One region of the Heyndrickxia acidicola genome, then DNA from elsewhere that is predicted to be linked to it. Evidence: riboswitches for the same ligand, from Rfam matches in the RefSeq annotation. Region 1 holds a riboswitch; each other region holds the start of a gene.

Region 1 (4,260 bases):
TCAATATCGATGACGACCCATCTTTCGGGCTTCTCTCCTTCTTCTTCCTTTATTATGTTCATCACAGAATCAGGGAGGTGCAGGTCTGTTAAGGCATCATTCTCTATTATTCTCGCACGTCCATTTATATGTAATCCAATCTGGTTATGGAGAAAATCAATAAATAATAAACCAATATGAGGATTTTCCACTATATTTCCCAAGCTCGCCATTACACCGTTTCCCCGGTATTCAGGATAAAAGATTGTTTTTTCATCCTTTACTCTGACAAAGCCAGGCAATCCTGCTTTAAAGGAAGAATCACAATTGCCGTTTTGATCGGCAGTAGAGATAAATACCATCTCTTGCTGGGAGATGAATTCCTGCATGGCAGGATTCAGATAATTGATTAGTTGATTATCATAAAAAGCGGCCGCTCTTTTTTCCGTTTGATATTTTTTTTGCAGCATGTGCTCTCCTCTTAGCTCCATGGCAGAACACTTCCTTTCTAACTACACGATGCAAGTCTTTCTACCCACTATAACCAAACCCATATAGTTCTGCAAACATTTTTAGTTGTTTTAAAAAAAAGACTCGTGCTAAAATGAAGATACATTAAAAACAGGGGAGCCATGAGGCTGAGAGGATGCTTTTCCTGCATCGACCCTTAACCTGATCTGGGTAATGCCAGCGTAGGGAGTTTCTTAGGATCCATAATCTAAGATATTCTATGACTTTTTACATAGAAGGCTTCTCTGCGTCATTCAGAGGGGCCTTTTTCATTTGTCATGTTTACCTTTATTCATGAAAGGAATCATAATGAAGACATTCTTTTATAAATGGCAATTAAAAAAAAGAAGAGCAAATGGTGTTGGCAAAATCGAGTCAGGTTTAATCAGAAGGTCATTTTAATAGAGGAGGATGTTTATGTCTAATCAAGTAACAGTTTCTTTTTCAGTAGTACCGCATGTCCAAACAAAGGATCTATACGCTGTTGTAGATAAAGCCATAGAGGTTGTCCAAAACTCGGGTGTCCGCTATGAAGTTGGAGCAATGGAAACCACGATGGAAGGGGAATTGGATCATCTCCTGGATATTATTAAAGAAGCACAGCATGCATGTGTTCTGGCGGGGGCAAGTGATGTGATCACTTCCATAAAAATTCATTATCGGCCGAATCAGGGTGTTACCATCGATGAAAAAGTCGGCAAGTACCGTATGGAATAATGAGAAAACGGAAATATTCTAATACATTTATTACAATAATATGGTTTATTCTCCTGTTGATTGCCTGGCAGGCTGCGGTAACTTTTTTTCATGTGGAAGGCTGGATTCTACCGAAGCCCTCAGACATTGTCAGCAGTTTGATGGACAATCAGGTACTGCTGATATCAAATACAATTCAAACCCTTGAAGAAGTATTGATCGGCCTGGTGGTGGCAGTGGCAGTTGGAATGGCCCTGGCAACCATTCTTGATGCTGTACCTTTTTTGAAAATACTGGTAAACCCGCTTCTTGTGGTATCCCAAACGATACCAATAGTGGCGATTGCCCCGTTATTTATTATTTGGTTTGGCTTTGGCATGCTGCCGAAGGTTTTAGTGGTTGTGCTTGTTTGTTTTTTTCCTATTTCATTAAGCATTTTGGAAGGATTTCAAACGGTGGACCAAGCGATGTTGAACCTTTTAAAAACGATGAATGCTACGAAATGGCAGGTTTACAGAAAAGTAAAGTTTCCAGCCATTTTGCCTTATTTTTTTTCAGGATTAAAAATTGCAGTTACGTATAGTGTGATGGGGGCCATCATTGGAGAGTGGCTGGGAGCAAGCGATGGTCTGGGTGTCCTGCTAACACGGGCTACCAAATCATTTATGACTGCACAATTATTTGGTGTTGCAGCAGTCATCGTAATTGTGACACTGATTATGTATGCGCTTGTTGAAGCATTAGCCAGAATGTTGGCGCCTTGGATTTATAGAAAGGATGATGATCGTTCATGAAAAAGAGTATACTGTTGCTGCTTACAGCATTATTGATAGTCGGGATTGCCGGCTGTTCCTCAAACCAAGGACAGCAGGCGAAAAACAGAAAGGTTACAGTAGTGCTGGATTGGTTTCCTAATACTAACCATACTGGCTTATATGTAGCCCAAACGAAGAATTATTTTAAGAAACAGGGACTTGACGTCAAGATTATTCAGCCAGGTGAAAATGTTACTGCTGAACAGCTTGTTGCCTCTGGAAAAGCTGATTTTGGGGTGAGCTACCAGGAGAACGTCACTATGGCAAGAGAAAATGATATTCCCATTGTATCGATAGGAGCCATTATTCAGCACAATACCTCTGCGTTTGCTTCTCTTGCAAAGGATCATATCACTTCACCGAAGGATTTTGAAGGAAAGCGTTATGGAGGCTGGGGGGGCCCTGCAGAAGAAGCAACGATTAAAACAATTATGGAAAAATACCATGCGAATTATAATAAAGTGAAGAATATCACGCTTGGCGAAACAGATTTCTTCAAATCAATTGGCCGCGACGCTGACTTTGAATGGATTTACTACGGCTGGGATGGAATTCAGGCTAAGCGCAATGGCGTTAAAATCAACACGATTTATCTTAAAGATATAAATCCTGCCCTTGATTATTATAGTCCTGTCATCATTACGAGTGAGAGGCATGTGCAGCAGGACAAAGACCTTGTGAAGAGATTTATGAAGGCTACCTCTCAAGGCTATCAATATGCGATTGCTCATCCAAAACAGGCGGCTGATATTCTGGTTAAGGATGTTCCAGGCTCCAACAAAGGGCTTATAGAGGACAGCCAAAAATGGCTTAGCACAAAATATCAGGATGACGCAAAGGAATGGGGAATTCAAAAGCAGTCCGTTTGGGAAAATTACATGAATTTCTTATATGATAACAAGGTTATTAAGAAGAAAATTGATGTTAAATCAGCCTATACAAATGAATTTCTTCCGGATGGACAGAAATGACAGGAATAGAAATAAAGGATGTTACCAAGCGGTTTAATGGCAGGGAAGTCTTAAATAATATTATGGTTTCGATTAAAGAAGGGGATTTTGTCTCCTTTGTAGGTCCAAGCGGTTGTGGAAAAAGCACGTTGTTGAATATCATTGCCAATATTGAACAGGCAGACAGCGGCAACGTGTTATATGAAAATGAACCTATTGTTAATCAGAATGCTATTAGCTATATGCCTCAGCAGGATTTGCTGCTTCCGTGGAGAACTGCCCTTCAGAATATCATTCTTCCGCTTGAATTGGAGGGTGTTCAAAAAAACGAACGGCTGAAAGCGGGGATGGAGGTATTAAAGCAATTTAGTCTTGCAGATTATGCCCAACACTATCCTGATAAGCTTTCAGGCGGCATGCGCCAGAGAATCAGTTTTTTAAGAGCCTATCTTTGCAGAAAACCGATTATGCTTTTAGATGAGCCATTCGGAAAGCTGGATGCTTTTACGAAAATGGAGGTTCACCGCTGGCTTTTGGATTCATGGGAAAAAGGCAGGCAAACCATTGTCATGGTAACGCATGATTTAGAAGAGGCCATTTTACTTTCTGACCGGGTTTTTGTCATGTCACAGCAGCCTTCTTCAATCATAAAGGAAGTGGCTGTTTCCTTACCAAGACCTCGCACAATGGATCAGATGATGTCAGATGAATTGAAGAAAGATAAAGCTATCATTCTTGAAAATCTGGCTCCTTATATTAACAAATAAAAAAATGCGCATTCATTAGGGATGCGCATTTTTACTTTTGAATCTGTTGACCTGCCAATTGTTTGCTGCTTCAGGCACATGAGGCTGTTTACCGGGTTCCTTTAATGCGATTTTCGAGAGTATCTGTTCCAATTACTAAAGTAAATATTAACATTGAGCATTTGCTGAGTTCTTACGATTTGGCCTTGAGGGATATTAAAACATCCTCGAGTTCCAGAGCGAGCTGATTTAGATTCACTGCCTCATTGGAAACTTCATCGACATAGGCATTTTGTTCTTCGGATGCAGCGGCAACATGGTCCATGCTGGTTGAAAAGTCTCTTGAGATCATTTTAATACTTTCTATTCCATCTACCATTCTGCTTGTTTGGCTATTTACGCCCTTTACAATCTGTGATACTTCATCTGCCTCTGTAGTTATTTTTTGAATGGAATGGGCAATCTCCTCAAATGCCTGTTCTGTTTTTTGCACAAGCTCAATTCCATCCTGTAAAACCGACGAACCATGCGTGATAGAAGAAACAACTCTTTTTGTTTCGATAC
Region 2 (4,260 bases), 960 kb from region 1:
ATTCCTTTCGCCAACGGTTTAATTTAGTCTTCATCATTAATCAGACACTCCAATTCTTTTCTTACATGAATAAATTCAGACTGATAGATGATTTCCGGACTTCTTGGTCTTTTAAAATACACTTTCACTTCCTTTAATGGCTTTCCATTTTCTTTAGGCAGGATATAAATACGATCACTGAGTAAAATGGCTTCTTCTAAGTCATGCGTAATAAATAGGATTGTTTTTTGGAGATCCTCCCATAAATCCAAAAGCCATTTATGCACTTTTCGCTTCGTCAAAGAATCCAGTGCTCCAAAAGGTTCATCTAACAGCAAAAGATCTTTTGCCGAAATGAGGGATCTTAAAAAAGCGACACGCTGTCTCATTCCCCCTGAGAGCTCGTGTGGATAGGCATGTTCAAAAGAAAGTAAATCAAATTTAGACAGCCATTCCCTGATTTCAGCTTGCTTCTCCTTTTTATTCACTTTGGATATTTCCAATGGAAGCATAATATTTTCCGTCACCGTTCTCCAAGGTAAAAGCAAGTCTTTTTGCGGCATATAACCAATATTCCCTAAACGTTTATCCGGTGTCCCGTTTGAAAGAACAATCTCTCCATCTGACGGCTCCAGTAAACCTGAAATCACTTTAAACAAAGTGCTTTTCCCAGAACCGCTGGCTCCAATGATGGATACAAATTCCCCTTTCTCAATCTCCATGGAAAGATTCGCAAATACAGGCAGACCGTTCCCTTCATTATGAAAAATATACGCTACATTCTTTAAGGAAAGTAAATTAGACAGGCCAATCCCCTCCCTGATACACCATATCCCAAAACATATATTCAAATCTGGATGTTGTAATAAAATGTTCTTCCAAAACACTTAATTCCCGTTCACTTATTCCCTCTGCCAGGTGATCGAGTAAACGGATTAACCAGCTGGCTAAAGAACCGAATTCTTCAGAAGCATACATGGCAATCCACTCGCCATATAAGGCGTGTTCCTCAGAACCCGGATATTGTTCTTTTAGCATTTTACCGATTTCCCAGTAACTCCACATACAGGGAAGTAAAGAGGAAACCAATTCTGCAAGTGAACCCGTATGGGCAACATTCAGCATATATCGGGTGTAGGCAAGATTGATTGGGGCGGGCTTTGTTGCTTCCAACTGTTCATTCGTGATTCCAAACCTTTTCGCATATTGACGATGCAGGTCCATTTCGCCGTGGAGAGTATCATTCAAAAGCTTGGCAAAAGTGCTCATGGTCTCTAGATCTTTTGCTTTAATAGCCCCTAATGCAAAAAGTCTGGAATAGTCGATTAAAAATACGTAATCCTGCTTCATATAGCGAATAAAGGCTTCAGCAGGAAGGTCTCCATTTCCCAATCCCTTAACAAATGGGTGCTGGTGGGTTTGGAACCAAACATGTTTTAATTTTTCATAGAGCCGTTTTGAAAGGGCCATTCTTTTTCCTCCTTTTGCGTATTGCACCACTCAGCCATAAACATCGCTAAGGTTTTTGTAAAATCAACCAATTGTTGAACTTCCAGCTTTTCATTTATAGCGTGGGCATCCTCCAGTTTTCCCGGACCGAATATGACTGTTGGGATACCTGCCCGTCCAAGCCATCCTGCATCGGTGACTGTCGTAGACATCCCTATTTCGGGTTTCTTGCCTAAGGTATTTCGATACGACTTCACCAGTAATCTTGTTCCTATGTGTTCAGGATCGATTTCAAGAGAAGGGAAGACTTCGCCCTTATCCATAATCATGGATTTTCCTCCCCATTTAAATTGAGGAGGATGATTCCTTAACCAAGGGTCGCTTTGAGCTACAAGATGGATATGTTCTTCAATTTCCTTGATGATTTGTTCATAGTTCTCATTGGGATAAAAGTGTACTGTCACCCACAATGAACATCGGTCGGCAACAAAGGCTGCATGCCGCCCACCTTCAATGACGGCAGGATTAATGGTGTTGGTACCCGGAGCAAAACCAGGGTATTGTTTTGTAATCGCCCAATGCCGTTCAAGCTCCTGAAGACCTGAGATGACTTTCATCATCTTTTCAATAGCATTGGCCCCATGTATCCCGCCGCCTGCGTGAACCATTTTTCTGCGTAAACCATCATGGTACGTTTCTGTGCTCTGTATGGTAATCCAGCCTGTAATGACTCCTCCTTGGCCCTCGATATGAAGATCACTGGTATCCACGACTACTGCAAAATCCGCTTTGTACCCTCTCTCCGTACAATCAAGGGTTCCTGCTTCCCCCACCTCTTCACCAATGACCGATTGTAATTGAAGATTCCCTTTAAGTGGGATATTTAAATCTTTTAACACCTTCACGGCCAGCAATGCTCCTGCCAAACCGCCTTTCATATCTGCAACTCCCCGGCCGTATAGATAGCCCCCCTCTTCTCTTAAAACAAAAGGCGGTGTTTCCCAATCACTCTCATCCCCTACTTCTGCCACGTCCACATGGCCGTTTATAATTAAGCTTTTGTATGCTTCTGCAGAGTCTCCAGGCAATATCCCCACAACGTTGGAGTCACCGGGGTAGACCTCCCATCTCTCCGTTTTAAAATCCAAATCCATTAAATACTTATTTATGTAATGTTGTATTTTGCTTGAATTGCGGGCTGGAGGGCTTACAGTTGGATATCCCACAAGTTTAGATACTAATTGAATAAGTTCATCTTTTCTTGCCTCAATCTCATTCGTAATTCTTGCAGCTAGTTCTTCTGTAACAAAGTCCAAGCTTTTTCACCCCTTATTGCTTTGTCTATGTACTTTTTAACGCAAAAAAACCACTCATTTACGGAGAAATGAGTGGGTTATAACCATGTCATAAAAAATAAAAATATAAGAATTGACCTGATTGTTAATTTCCACTTCCCTCCGCTGGTATAATCCAGTTCAGGTTCAAAGGGTTTAGAACTAATGTTCAGTCTCAGCCATTCAGGCTCCCCTAGCAGTAAGCAATATTTATTTCATTTCCTCGATCATATCTCTATTTCTTAAAATAGTAAAGTGGAAATGATTATTCTTCTAATATCTTGGCATGCATTTAAGATAATGTCTCTGTTAATCTTGCTTGTTATTTTCAGCAGCAATCAACGGTGAATTAAATTCAATATTGGGCTTTAACTCAGATATGCAAGCGTTGTTGGTCCTGCTGGTTGATTTCCGTTGCAGGCACTCGCTTTCCGCGGGGCGGTTGGGAAGCCTCCTCGTCGCAAGCTCCTGCGGGGTCTTCCCTTACACGCTGATCCCGCAGGAGTCTCGTACTTTTCACTTCAATCAACGGTGAATTCAAATTAACATTGGGCTTTAACTCAGATATGCAAGCGTTGTTGGTTCTGACAGTTAATTTTCGATCAATCAATGTGGGTGTAATAGTAACATTAATTTTTACAGAATGTTAAATTACAAGGTTGAAAACTGTTCGTTTTTTAGCTCATTCGTGTGAAACGGCCGTTTCACACGAATGAGCTAACAGTGTCCTTTAACAACGCATATTAGAAAAGAATTCATGCTCCATTAACATCGTATGTCTGGATATAAAATATAAGTGTTTTCCTTCGATGGAAAAAGTTTTATTAATAAAATCCTATTGATACATTTTACTTCCAGTATTTCTAAATTCTTTCGCTTTTTCTTCCATCCCCTCCATAATCATTGCTTCCTTTCGGTGATCCTCTTCTTTTACCCGTTCTCGTATATCCTGTGAAATTTTCATACTGCAGAATTTTGGACCGCACATGGAGCAAAAATGAGATGTTTTCGCCCCTTCTGCCGGAAGTGTTTCATCATGATATTCCAGCGCTCTTTCCGGATCTAATGACAAATTAAATTGATCTCTCCATCGAAATTCAAATCTGGCTTTTGAAAGGGCATCATCCCGCATTTGGGCTCCGGGATGCCCTTTTGCTAAATCTGCAGCATGCGCAGCAATTTTATAGGTGATAACCCCGGTTCTTACGTCCTCTTTATTTGGAAGGCCCAGGTGCTCCTTTGGTGTTACATAACAGAGCATGGCCGTTCCAAACCATCCAATCATTGCAGCACCAATGGCTGAAGTAATATGGTCATAGCCTGGGGCAATATCTGTTGTTAACGGGCCTAAAGTATAAAAAGGGGCTTCATCACAAACTTTCATTTGCTTATCCACGTTTTCTTTAATTAAATGCATTGGAACGTGTCCTGGACCTTCAATCATTACTTGTACATCGTGATTCCAAGCTATTTCCGTGAGTTCTCCAAGTGTTTCCAG
Region 3 (4,260 bases), on a different contig from region 1:
TCGCCCGCCTTTCTTCGGAACAAGATAGCACCCATGAGAAAAAATCGTAGACTCTACTAATGGCTTATGGGTGATGACAGAAATGCATTCTCCTTTTACCGGAAACACCTGTTGCTTCAAAGGGAAGTCTTTTAATAGCTGACTGCTCCAAGCGCCGCTTGCGATGACTACTTTATCGGCAAAAAAGGCTTCACTGTCTGTCAATACTCCGGATACTCTGCCCTCGTGCCGGAGCAAGGCATTCACCTTTGTAAACTCATAAATTTCCGCACCTAAAATAGCGGCAGATTTAGCAAATGCCAACGAAAGATCCGGTGCTAAAACCTGTCCGTCTTTGGGTATGTATATTGCCCCTTTAATATCCGAAGATAGATGTGCCTCCCTTTTTTTAACTTCTTCTGTATCAAGCCATTCCGCTGTTTCCCCTGCTGCCTGTTGACATTGGACAATTTTTTTGAATTTCTCCGCCTCACAATCGGTTAATGCCACTTTCAGCATTCCTCTTTGGACGAGCCCAATGTCAATTCCACTTATTTCCCTTAGCTCTTCTGCAAGATGCGGAAAAAGCGCTCTGCTTTTTATAGCTAATTCAAACAACGGTCCAATTTCTTCCTCGAGTTCAGCCTGTGCCCCAAGCATCCCTGCGGCAGCACTTGAAGCCTCGCTGGCCAGCCGGTTTTTTTCTAGAATTGCTACTTTCTTTCCTTGTTTAGATAGCTGAAAGGCAATGGATGACCCGATGACACCTCCACCGATAATAAGAACATCATACTTTTTCATCTTTTTCCTCCCCCGTTTATTCCTTCTGCATACTCTATGGCAGCTTGCAGGGGATCCTTAGCATTTAAAATCCCTGACATCACCGCTACACCAGCAGCTCCAGCTTTAAAGACGTCAGGAAGGTACTGCAGCTCAATTCCCCCAATCGCAATGACTGGAATTGCGACGGCAGATGTAACAGAAGAAAGTGCCTCTAATCCTCTTGATGGCATTCCAGGTTTTGATGAACTGGGAAAGATATGGCCGAAAAGCAAATAATCTGCTCCTTGCTCTTCAGCGTCTATCGCTTCCTTTACCGAATGAACGCTTTTCCCTATCCTTAAGTGCGGAAAATGTTTTTTCACCGTAGCGGGACCAAGACTATGGAACGCTAGTTGAACCCCTTTCAATTGGGCAGCGGATGCGATGTCCACACGATCATTCACATACAGTTTCTTAGATGGCACCCCAAGGTCCTTCAGCTGCTGAAGAGCTTCCCATAATTCTATTGCACTGCTTGTCTTTTCCCTTAGCTGAATGTCTGTCACATAAGGATGGATTTTTTCAGCAATGTGAACGAATTGTTGAAGAGACATATTGCCATTACTAACTAAATGAAGTTCTTTATTTTTCGTAATCATGAGCACCTCCGAGTTAGAGAAAATAAAAAACCACTTCAAAATGAAGTGGTTTAAATCGCGGCGGCATAAAATTAGTCTCCATGAACGACCGATCCACTTCCCTACGCTGGCTTTAACCAGATCAGGTTCAAAGGGTCTAGAAGTTCACTTCCATCTCAGCCCACCGGCTCCCCTAGTGATATATCAAAATATATAAAATTGTCACATACATCATACCATGACCAATTTTGGTGTCAATATCAAACTTTTTAACCTGCTTTTCTTATTTGGTCAGATTTTCGTAATGTAGAATGCTTTCGGCCATATGCAAAGTATACGACTAAGCCAATCACAAACCATACTAGAAAGCTAATCCAAGACACTGCAGGAAGCTGTATAGCCAAATAGCCGCAGAAAAGGAAAGCTAATATAGGAATATACGGAACAAAAGGGACACGGAAGCCTTTTAGAGATACCTTGTTATATTTACGAAGAAATAAGATCCCAATGGAAACCGTCATGAAGGCCAGCAGCGTTCCGATGTTCACCAGCTCTGCTAATCTGCCCAGGGGTACTAATCCTGCAAAAATGGAAACAAGCACTCCGGTAATCCATGAATTTGCAACAGGTGTTTGTCTTTTCTTATCGACTTTAGAAAAGATTTTTGGTAATAGTCCATCACGGCTAATGGCATAAAATAAACGGGTTTGTCCATAAATCATGACCAGCAATACCGTCGTAATTCCAAGGATGGCCCCTAAGGAAATAAAACCGGCAGCCCAATCCTGATGGATATAGCTTAACGCAAAGGCAACAGGATTTTTCACATCGAGCTTTGGATACGGTACAATACCTGTTAGAATACCAGAAACAACAATATATAAAATGGTACAAACCAGAAGAGATGCAATTATACCAATGGGCATGTTGCGCTGTGGGTTTTTCACTTCTTCTGCAGCGGTTGAAACGGCATCAAAACCAATATAAGCAAAGAATACTGTAGCCGCTCCAGTAGCTACCCCTGAGAAACCAAATGGCATAAAAGGAGTCCAGTTACCCGGTTTTACATACCAAACGCCAACGGCTATAAATAACAGGACCACTGCCAGTTTAATTACAACCATAATAGAATTGAATCTTGCTGACTTTTTGACCCCCTGCGTTAACAGGAACGTGATTACAAGGACAATGATGATAGCTGGAAGATCGACATAGGTTCCATGTGCCGGATCATAAGCACTTGTTAATGCCTTTGGAAAATGAATGCCAAAGCCAGCGAGGAGCCCTTGAAAATAACCCGACCATCCACTCGCAACCGCAGAGGATGCTAATCCATACTCCAAAATTAAATCCCAACCCAGTACCCAGGCAATGATTTCGCCAAAGGTTGCGTAGCTATACGTATAGGCACTTCCAGACACCGGTACAGTGGACGCAAACTCTGCATAGCAAAGAGCGGCAAACACACAGGCTAGTCCGGAAAGAATAAATGAAATCACTAGTGCAGGGCCCGCATGTTCAGCTGCCGCCACACCGGTCAAAACAAAGATTCCTGTTCCAATTATGGCACCAATGCCAAGCATGGATAAATCAAAAGGACCAAGTTCTTTTTTTAATGTCACATCTTTTTGTCCAACCTCATTGATTAAGGCCTGAATGGACTTTTTTCGAAATAAATCCATAATGTTGTCCCCCTGAAGAAGTTTAAATGTTCTGAAAAATTACTATAAAAAATTGTATATCGAAATAATATAACTAATTTACAAGAAAAACAATAGTTTTCTAAAAATAATGTTATTTTTAAATATTAACAAAACATTATTTGCCATTTAATCCTTCTCTCTTACATTTTCACCATTTAACATTATTAATCTCTCAATTCGTACTCTATTTTAATAGAATGTTTTTGATATGTTAAATATTAGCTATCTAAAATATGTATTTGTATTATGCTATAAACATAAAAAATTATAAAAAAAGAGCCTGCTTAAAAGCAGGACTCAAGACGTTTTTTAAAATCAGTCATTCTTCTCAGCATAGTTAAACTCAATTTCACATTCTTTGAGCGGCACAACCTTAGTTTTCTTTATAAACTTATAGCCAAACCACAAGCAGAGGAACATCGGAATACCCAGATAAGCTGCCAACACACTTCCCCAATCAATATGAGGAGCAAGGAAAGCCTGGAAGTTTTGGCCGAGCGTTACAATCAGTCCTACTGCAATCGCAAATATAGGGCCAAATGGGTACCACTTTGCTTTGTAGGGAAGCAGGTCAAGAGAGTAGCCCTGCGCAAGAAAGGCTTTTCTGAAACGGTAGTGGCTAACAGAAATACCCAGCCAGAAAATAAATCCTGTGATCCCTACCGAGTTCATCAGCCATAGATAGACAGAACCGTCTCCATATACGGAAGAGAAGAAAGCAAGCATTCCAATGATCGTCGTTAACACCATCGCCGCAACCGGCACGCCGCGTTTATTAAGTTTGGCAAAGATATGAGGAGCTTGCCCCTTCTTAGCCATTGCATACAGCATACGAGTTGAAGCATACAGACTGGAATTGCCGGCTGATAGAACCGCAGTTAAAATGACCGCGTTCATCAAAGATGCAGCAAAAGCAAGACCTGCCCGCTTGAATACAAGTGTAAACGGACTTACCATAATATCATTACTTTGTAGGTTCGGGTTTGTGTACGGAATAATAAGACCTACCACAAAAATCGCTAAAACATAAAAGAGGAGAATACGCCAGAAAACATTGCGAACGGCTTTTGGGATATTTTTAGCAGGATCTTCACTTTCCCCAGCGGCAACCCCGACAATTTCCGTTCCTTGAAAAGAAAAACCAGTAGCAAGAAAGATGACAAACGTACCGATTACAC
Region 4 (4,260 bases), 1.1 Mb from region 1:
CCTACACTTTTTTTCAATTCAGCTGCGGCAGCAGCTGCATCCTTTGCTGTGCTGATCGCTGTGATGACAGAAACACCGTCTGCGCCTGCCTCGATCACAGAGGCTGCATTTCCCGCATGAATGCCCCCGATTCCCACGATTGGAACTTGAAAGCCTTTTTCACGAAGCATCTCAATCAAGACGGTCCCTCTCTCAGGCTTAGCATCCTCCTTTGTTACCGTAGCAAAAACCGGTCCAATTCCAAAGTAATCAGCGCCGGCTCGCTGGGCAGCCTCAGCCTCTTCAAGAGAGTGGACAGAAACGCCAAGGATACGGTCTCCAATCTTGGCACGGACTGCTTCTGCGGGCTCATCCTCCTGGCCAATGTGCACCCCATCTGCCTCTAATTCAATGGCCAATTCAATATCATCATTGATAATGAAAGGAATGCCATGCTCTTTGCATATAGATTGAAGGCGCATAGCAAGAGAACGTTTTTCCTTTCCTGCCAATGCATTCAAGCCTTTTTCCCTGAATTGAAATAAGGTGATACCTCCGTTTATGGCTTCTTTAAGGATCTTGCCGGGATCAGATGCAAGACAATTCGTGCTTCCCATAATAAAATAAACCTTTAAAGCCTGCTTAATGGTCTCTCTATCCATCCGACTAATCATTGAATACTTTCTCCTTTTTGTTTAGGCTCTGTTCATCCTGCCTGTTGATGTCAATCCAGGCGCTCGCTTTCCGACGGTTGTTCGCGAGCCTCTTCGCTTCCGGAGTCTCGCGTTTTCACTCCAATATTTTTAGCTCAATATCAACCTTGAGCATTAACAGACCCTTTATTTAAAGCATACTCCCGGTAAGCCCAATGGTTGGTTGGTCCATGACCGTTTCCAATCCCAAGATCATATTGAATAGCAGCCTGAATAAAATCCTTGGCTCTTGAAACAGCATGATTAACAGGCAGCCCCTGCGCAAGCCCTGCAGTCAAGGCTGCTGAAAACGTACACCCTGTTCCATGAGTATTTTTTGTCTGGATTCGTTTGCTTTGAAAAAGAGTGAACGTGTGGCCGTCGTAAAGGAGATCCTCTGATTCCTCGGGATTTTCATCGTGTCCGCCCTTCAGGATGACATGCTTTGCTCCAAGCTTAATGATTCGCTCGGCAGCTGCCTTTTTATCTTCCATTGTTCGAATGGCCCTTTCCGTCAGAACCTCTGCTTCAGGAATATTCGGCGTTACAATCATCGAAAGCGGCAGCAGGTATCGCTTTAAGGAGGCAATTGCCTGTTTTTGAAGGAGTGAGGCCCCTCCCTTGGCTATCATGACAGGATCGACTACAACCTTTTCCCATTGATAGTGTTTAATTTTTTCCGCAACCGCCTCAATAATATCGGCACTGAACAGCATTCCGGTTTTAACCGCATCCGTTCCTATATCTGACCCGATGGAATCGATTTGTTTAGCAACCGCTGCAGGCTCCATTGGAAAAACCGCCTGAACACCTAGCGTATTTTGAGCCGTTACAGCGGTAAGAGCAGACATTCCATATACTCCAAGCTCCGAAAACGTTTTTAAATCTGCCTGAATTCCTGCACCGCCGCCGCTGTCTGATCCCGCAATGGTTAATGCTTTTTTCATGATGCCTCATCCTTTCTGTTAAAAATTAAGACTGCCTTTTTGAAAAAGACCCAGCTTCCTGAATATCGTCTGCAGAAACCTTTGATAATTGATTTAAAAATTCTATTTGGAAGCTGCCCGGTCCCCTATCAGCAGCTAAGTGTGCAGCTTTCTCTGCCGCGACTCCGTACACCACCAATGCAGCTGCAGCTGCTTTAACTGCATTTTTCTCCACACCAGCGAAGGCGCCGATGACCGATGTTAAAAGACAGCCTGTTCCCGTTACCTTTGTTAATAGAGGATCTCCGTTCGAAATGGTGTAGGTAGTCTCTCCATCGGTCACCACATCTGTTTTTCCGGTAATGACGACTGTGATTTTGTGTTTTTTAGACGTTGAAATAGCGAGCTTCATCACATCTCCGTTTGCATTTCCTGCATCGACTCCTTTGATTTCCCATGCCTCTCCTGCTACATTGGCAATTTCAGCTGCATTTCCTCTGATTACAGAAAGCTTTACTTCTCTCATTATTCTTTGAGCTGTTTCTGTCCGATAAGATGTAGCCCCTGCACCGACAGGATCAAAAATAACCGGGATGCCTTGTTTGTTTGCTGCTTTCCCAGCCAAAATCATGGCATCTACCGTTACAGGGTTTAATGTGCCGATGTTTAAAACGAGCGCACTCGATATACCAGCCATATCCGCAACCTCTTCTGCAGCATAGGCCATCACCGGAGATGCTCCAATAGCAAGCAGCCCGTTTGCTGTCCAGTTCGTTACGACGACATTGGTAATATTATGTACAAGAGGGTTTTGAACCCTCACCTTTTCCAATGCTTCACTTATAAAATTCAATTCCATTATGATCACTCCTATTCTTTATGCCAAATGAAAAAGCCAGATCCCACTGACAGGACCTGGCTTGAAATAGCGATGTACAAAGAATAATAATTCCCTCTGCTACTTCCCTACGCTGGCACAATCCAGATCAGGTCCAAAGGGTTAAAAAACACAGTTTTTCTCTCAGCCCAAAAGCAGGCACCCCTAGTAGAATCATAGATATTCATTTTCTATCATCATAGCGTGAGTCAGCTGTGAAGTAAAGTCAAAACCGCGAAATGGCCGTAATTTAGCTCATTAACGCACAAAAGGGGTCAGACCCCTTCTTCACTTTAAAGCACTAAAAGGGTCAGACCCCTTTAGTTAACTAAAGCGCCACACCTTCATCCTCCTTGCCATCCTCGCCAAGATAATCGGTCACAATGGCCGATTCAATCACAGCATTCCCTGCCCGCTCCACTCGATAGGCTTTTGCATAAGGCCGTGAGCTCACTGCACGATAAAGCTCCTGCCCCATAAAATGCAGGGCAGCCCCATCATCTGCAGCATAGCCTGATTGAATATCGCCTTCCAGCAGCGCCTGATAGTACGATGGCCTTCTTTCCTCTTCCCCATCGTAATGCGGACAATTGCTCCCTTTTAAAAAACCTAAGCAAGAAAGCGGTCTTAAATCGCTGCCATAGGAATCCGTCATCCCTTCCTCAAACCAGCAAATGGAACCAGCGCTGATTCCCGCCAAAACCTTTCCATTTTCCCACGCCTTTTTCAATAGGTGATCCAGTCCCCAATCCTTCCATAAGGCGAGCAGATTCTTCGTATTGCCTCCCCCTACATACAGAATATCCTTTTCCATAATAAAATCGCTTAAGTCACTTGCCGGTGGCTTAAATAAAGACAAGTGTGACGGTACGCAGGAAAGTTTTTGAAAGGCATGATAAAAACGTTCGATATAGCTTTCGGCATCACCGCTGGCTGTGGGGATAAAACAGATCTTTGGAACCGAACAGCGTGCTTGCTCTAATACATACTGATCCAAAAGGACATTCTCCGGCTCCATGGAGAAACCTCCTCCGCCCATCGCAATAATTTGTTTCACCTTTCTTCCCCCTCCTCTTTAACACGTACTATTCTTCAAAACCTCAGCCTACACCTGCACTCCATTAATAAATGTCATCAGCACCCGGCTGCGAAGATCAAAAGGATCACCGCTCCACACGACAAAATCCGCATCCTTTCCCTCCTCAACAGATCCGACCCGATCCTCCACCCCAAGATGCAGAGCCGCATTCAATGTCACAGCTTGAAGAGCGAGCTCCTCCCTGACACCGGCTTTTACAGCCAGAATGACACACGCCATTAAGTGTTCAATGGAGACAATGGGATGATCCGTTGTGATGGAAAAAGGAACACCGGCTTCTGCCAACGCCACCAGGGTATGCCAGCCTTTATTGGCCAGCTCTACCTTTGAACGGGCTGACATTGTAGGGCCCACTGACACACGAACCTGGTGCTTTGCGATAAAAGGGGCAATGAGATGCCCTTCCGTACAATGCTCAATCGTCAGGTTAAAATCAAATTCTCTCTTCAGCCTTAAAACAGTGGCAATGTCATCAGCACGGTGTGCGTGTATGCGCATAGGGATTTCTTTATTCAACACTTTGGCTAGCGTCTCCAGCCCAAGGTTCCGTTCTGCTTTCCCCTTTTTCCTTTCTTCTAAATAATCCTGAGTCTTTATCAATTCTTCCCTGAGGAGGGCCGCTATCCCCATCCGTGTCACTGGCGGTCTCCCTTTTTGCCCATGCTCTCGTTTAGGATTTTCACCTGT

Evidence for each region. A riboswitch is a leader RNA that binds a small molecule or an ion and turns the genes downstream of it on or off. The one in region 1 is predicted to bind thiamine pyrophosphate.
Region 2: another riboswitch for thiamine pyrophosphate. It lies ahead of A5N88_RS09310 (acetylornithine deacetylase); the one in region 1 lies ahead of A5N88_RS13825 (MTH1187 family thiamine-binding protein).
Region 3: another riboswitch for thiamine pyrophosphate. It lies ahead of A5N88_RS23090 (thiamine phosphate synthase); the one in region 1 lies ahead of A5N88_RS13825 (MTH1187 family thiamine-binding protein).
Region 4: another riboswitch for thiamine pyrophosphate. It lies ahead of thiM (hydroxyethylthiazole kinase); the one in region 1 lies ahead of A5N88_RS13825 (MTH1187 family thiamine-binding protein).

The regions. Positions count from the first base shown of each region.
Region 1 covers NZ_KV440953.1:2,948,846-2,953,105, reverse strand. The annotation lists gene A5N88_RS13830 (pyridoxamine 5'-phosphate oxidase family protein) at 1-449, opposite strand, end outside; TPP riboswitch at 593-695, shown strand; gene A5N88_RS13825 (MTH1187 family thiamine-binding protein) at 907-1,206, shown strand; gene A5N88_RS13820 (ABC transporter permease) at 1,206-1,979, shown strand; gene A5N88_RS13815 (ABC transporter substrate-binding protein) at 1,976-2,971, shown strand; gene A5N88_RS13810 (ABC transporter ATP-binding protein) at 2,968-3,717, shown strand; gene A5N88_RS13805 (methyl-accepting chemotaxis protein) at 3,890-4,260, opposite strand, start outside.
Region 2 covers NZ_KV440953.1:1,989,176-1,993,435, forward strand. The annotation lists gene A5N88_RS09295 (ABC transporter permease) at 1-34, opposite strand, end outside; gene A5N88_RS09300 (ABC transporter ATP-binding protein) at 24-701, opposite strand; gene tenA (thiaminase II) at 778-1,449, opposite strand; gene A5N88_RS09310 (acetylornithine deacetylase) at 1,416-2,744, opposite strand; TPP riboswitch at 2,864-2,967, opposite strand; gene A5N88_RS24805 (hypothetical protein) at 3,136-3,291, opposite strand; gene thiC (phosphomethylpyrimidine synthase ThiC) at 3,598-4,260, opposite strand, start outside.
Region 3 covers NZ_LWJG01000004.1:142,591-146,850, reverse strand. The annotation lists gene thiO (glycine oxidase ThiO) at 1-780, opposite strand, end outside; gene A5N88_RS23090 (thiamine phosphate synthase) at 777-1,400, opposite strand; TPP riboswitch at 1,482-1,584, opposite strand; gene bcaP (branched-chain amino acid transporter BcaP) at 1,649-3,061, opposite strand; gene A5N88_RS23080 (amino acid permease) at 3,398-4,260, opposite strand, start outside.
Region 4 covers NZ_KV440953.1:4,044,640-4,048,899, reverse strand. The annotation lists gene thiE (thiamine phosphate synthase) at 1-650, opposite strand, end outside; gene thiD (bifunctional hydroxymethylpyrimidine kinase/phosphomethylpyrimidine kinase) at 794-1,618, opposite strand; gene thiM (hydroxyethylthiazole kinase) at 1,644-2,456, opposite strand; TPP riboswitch at 2,544-2,651, opposite strand; gene A5N88_RS18880 (Type 1 glutamine amidotransferase-like domain-containing protein) at 2,803-3,531, opposite strand; gene A5N88_RS18875 (amidohydrolase) at 3,580-4,260, opposite strand, start outside.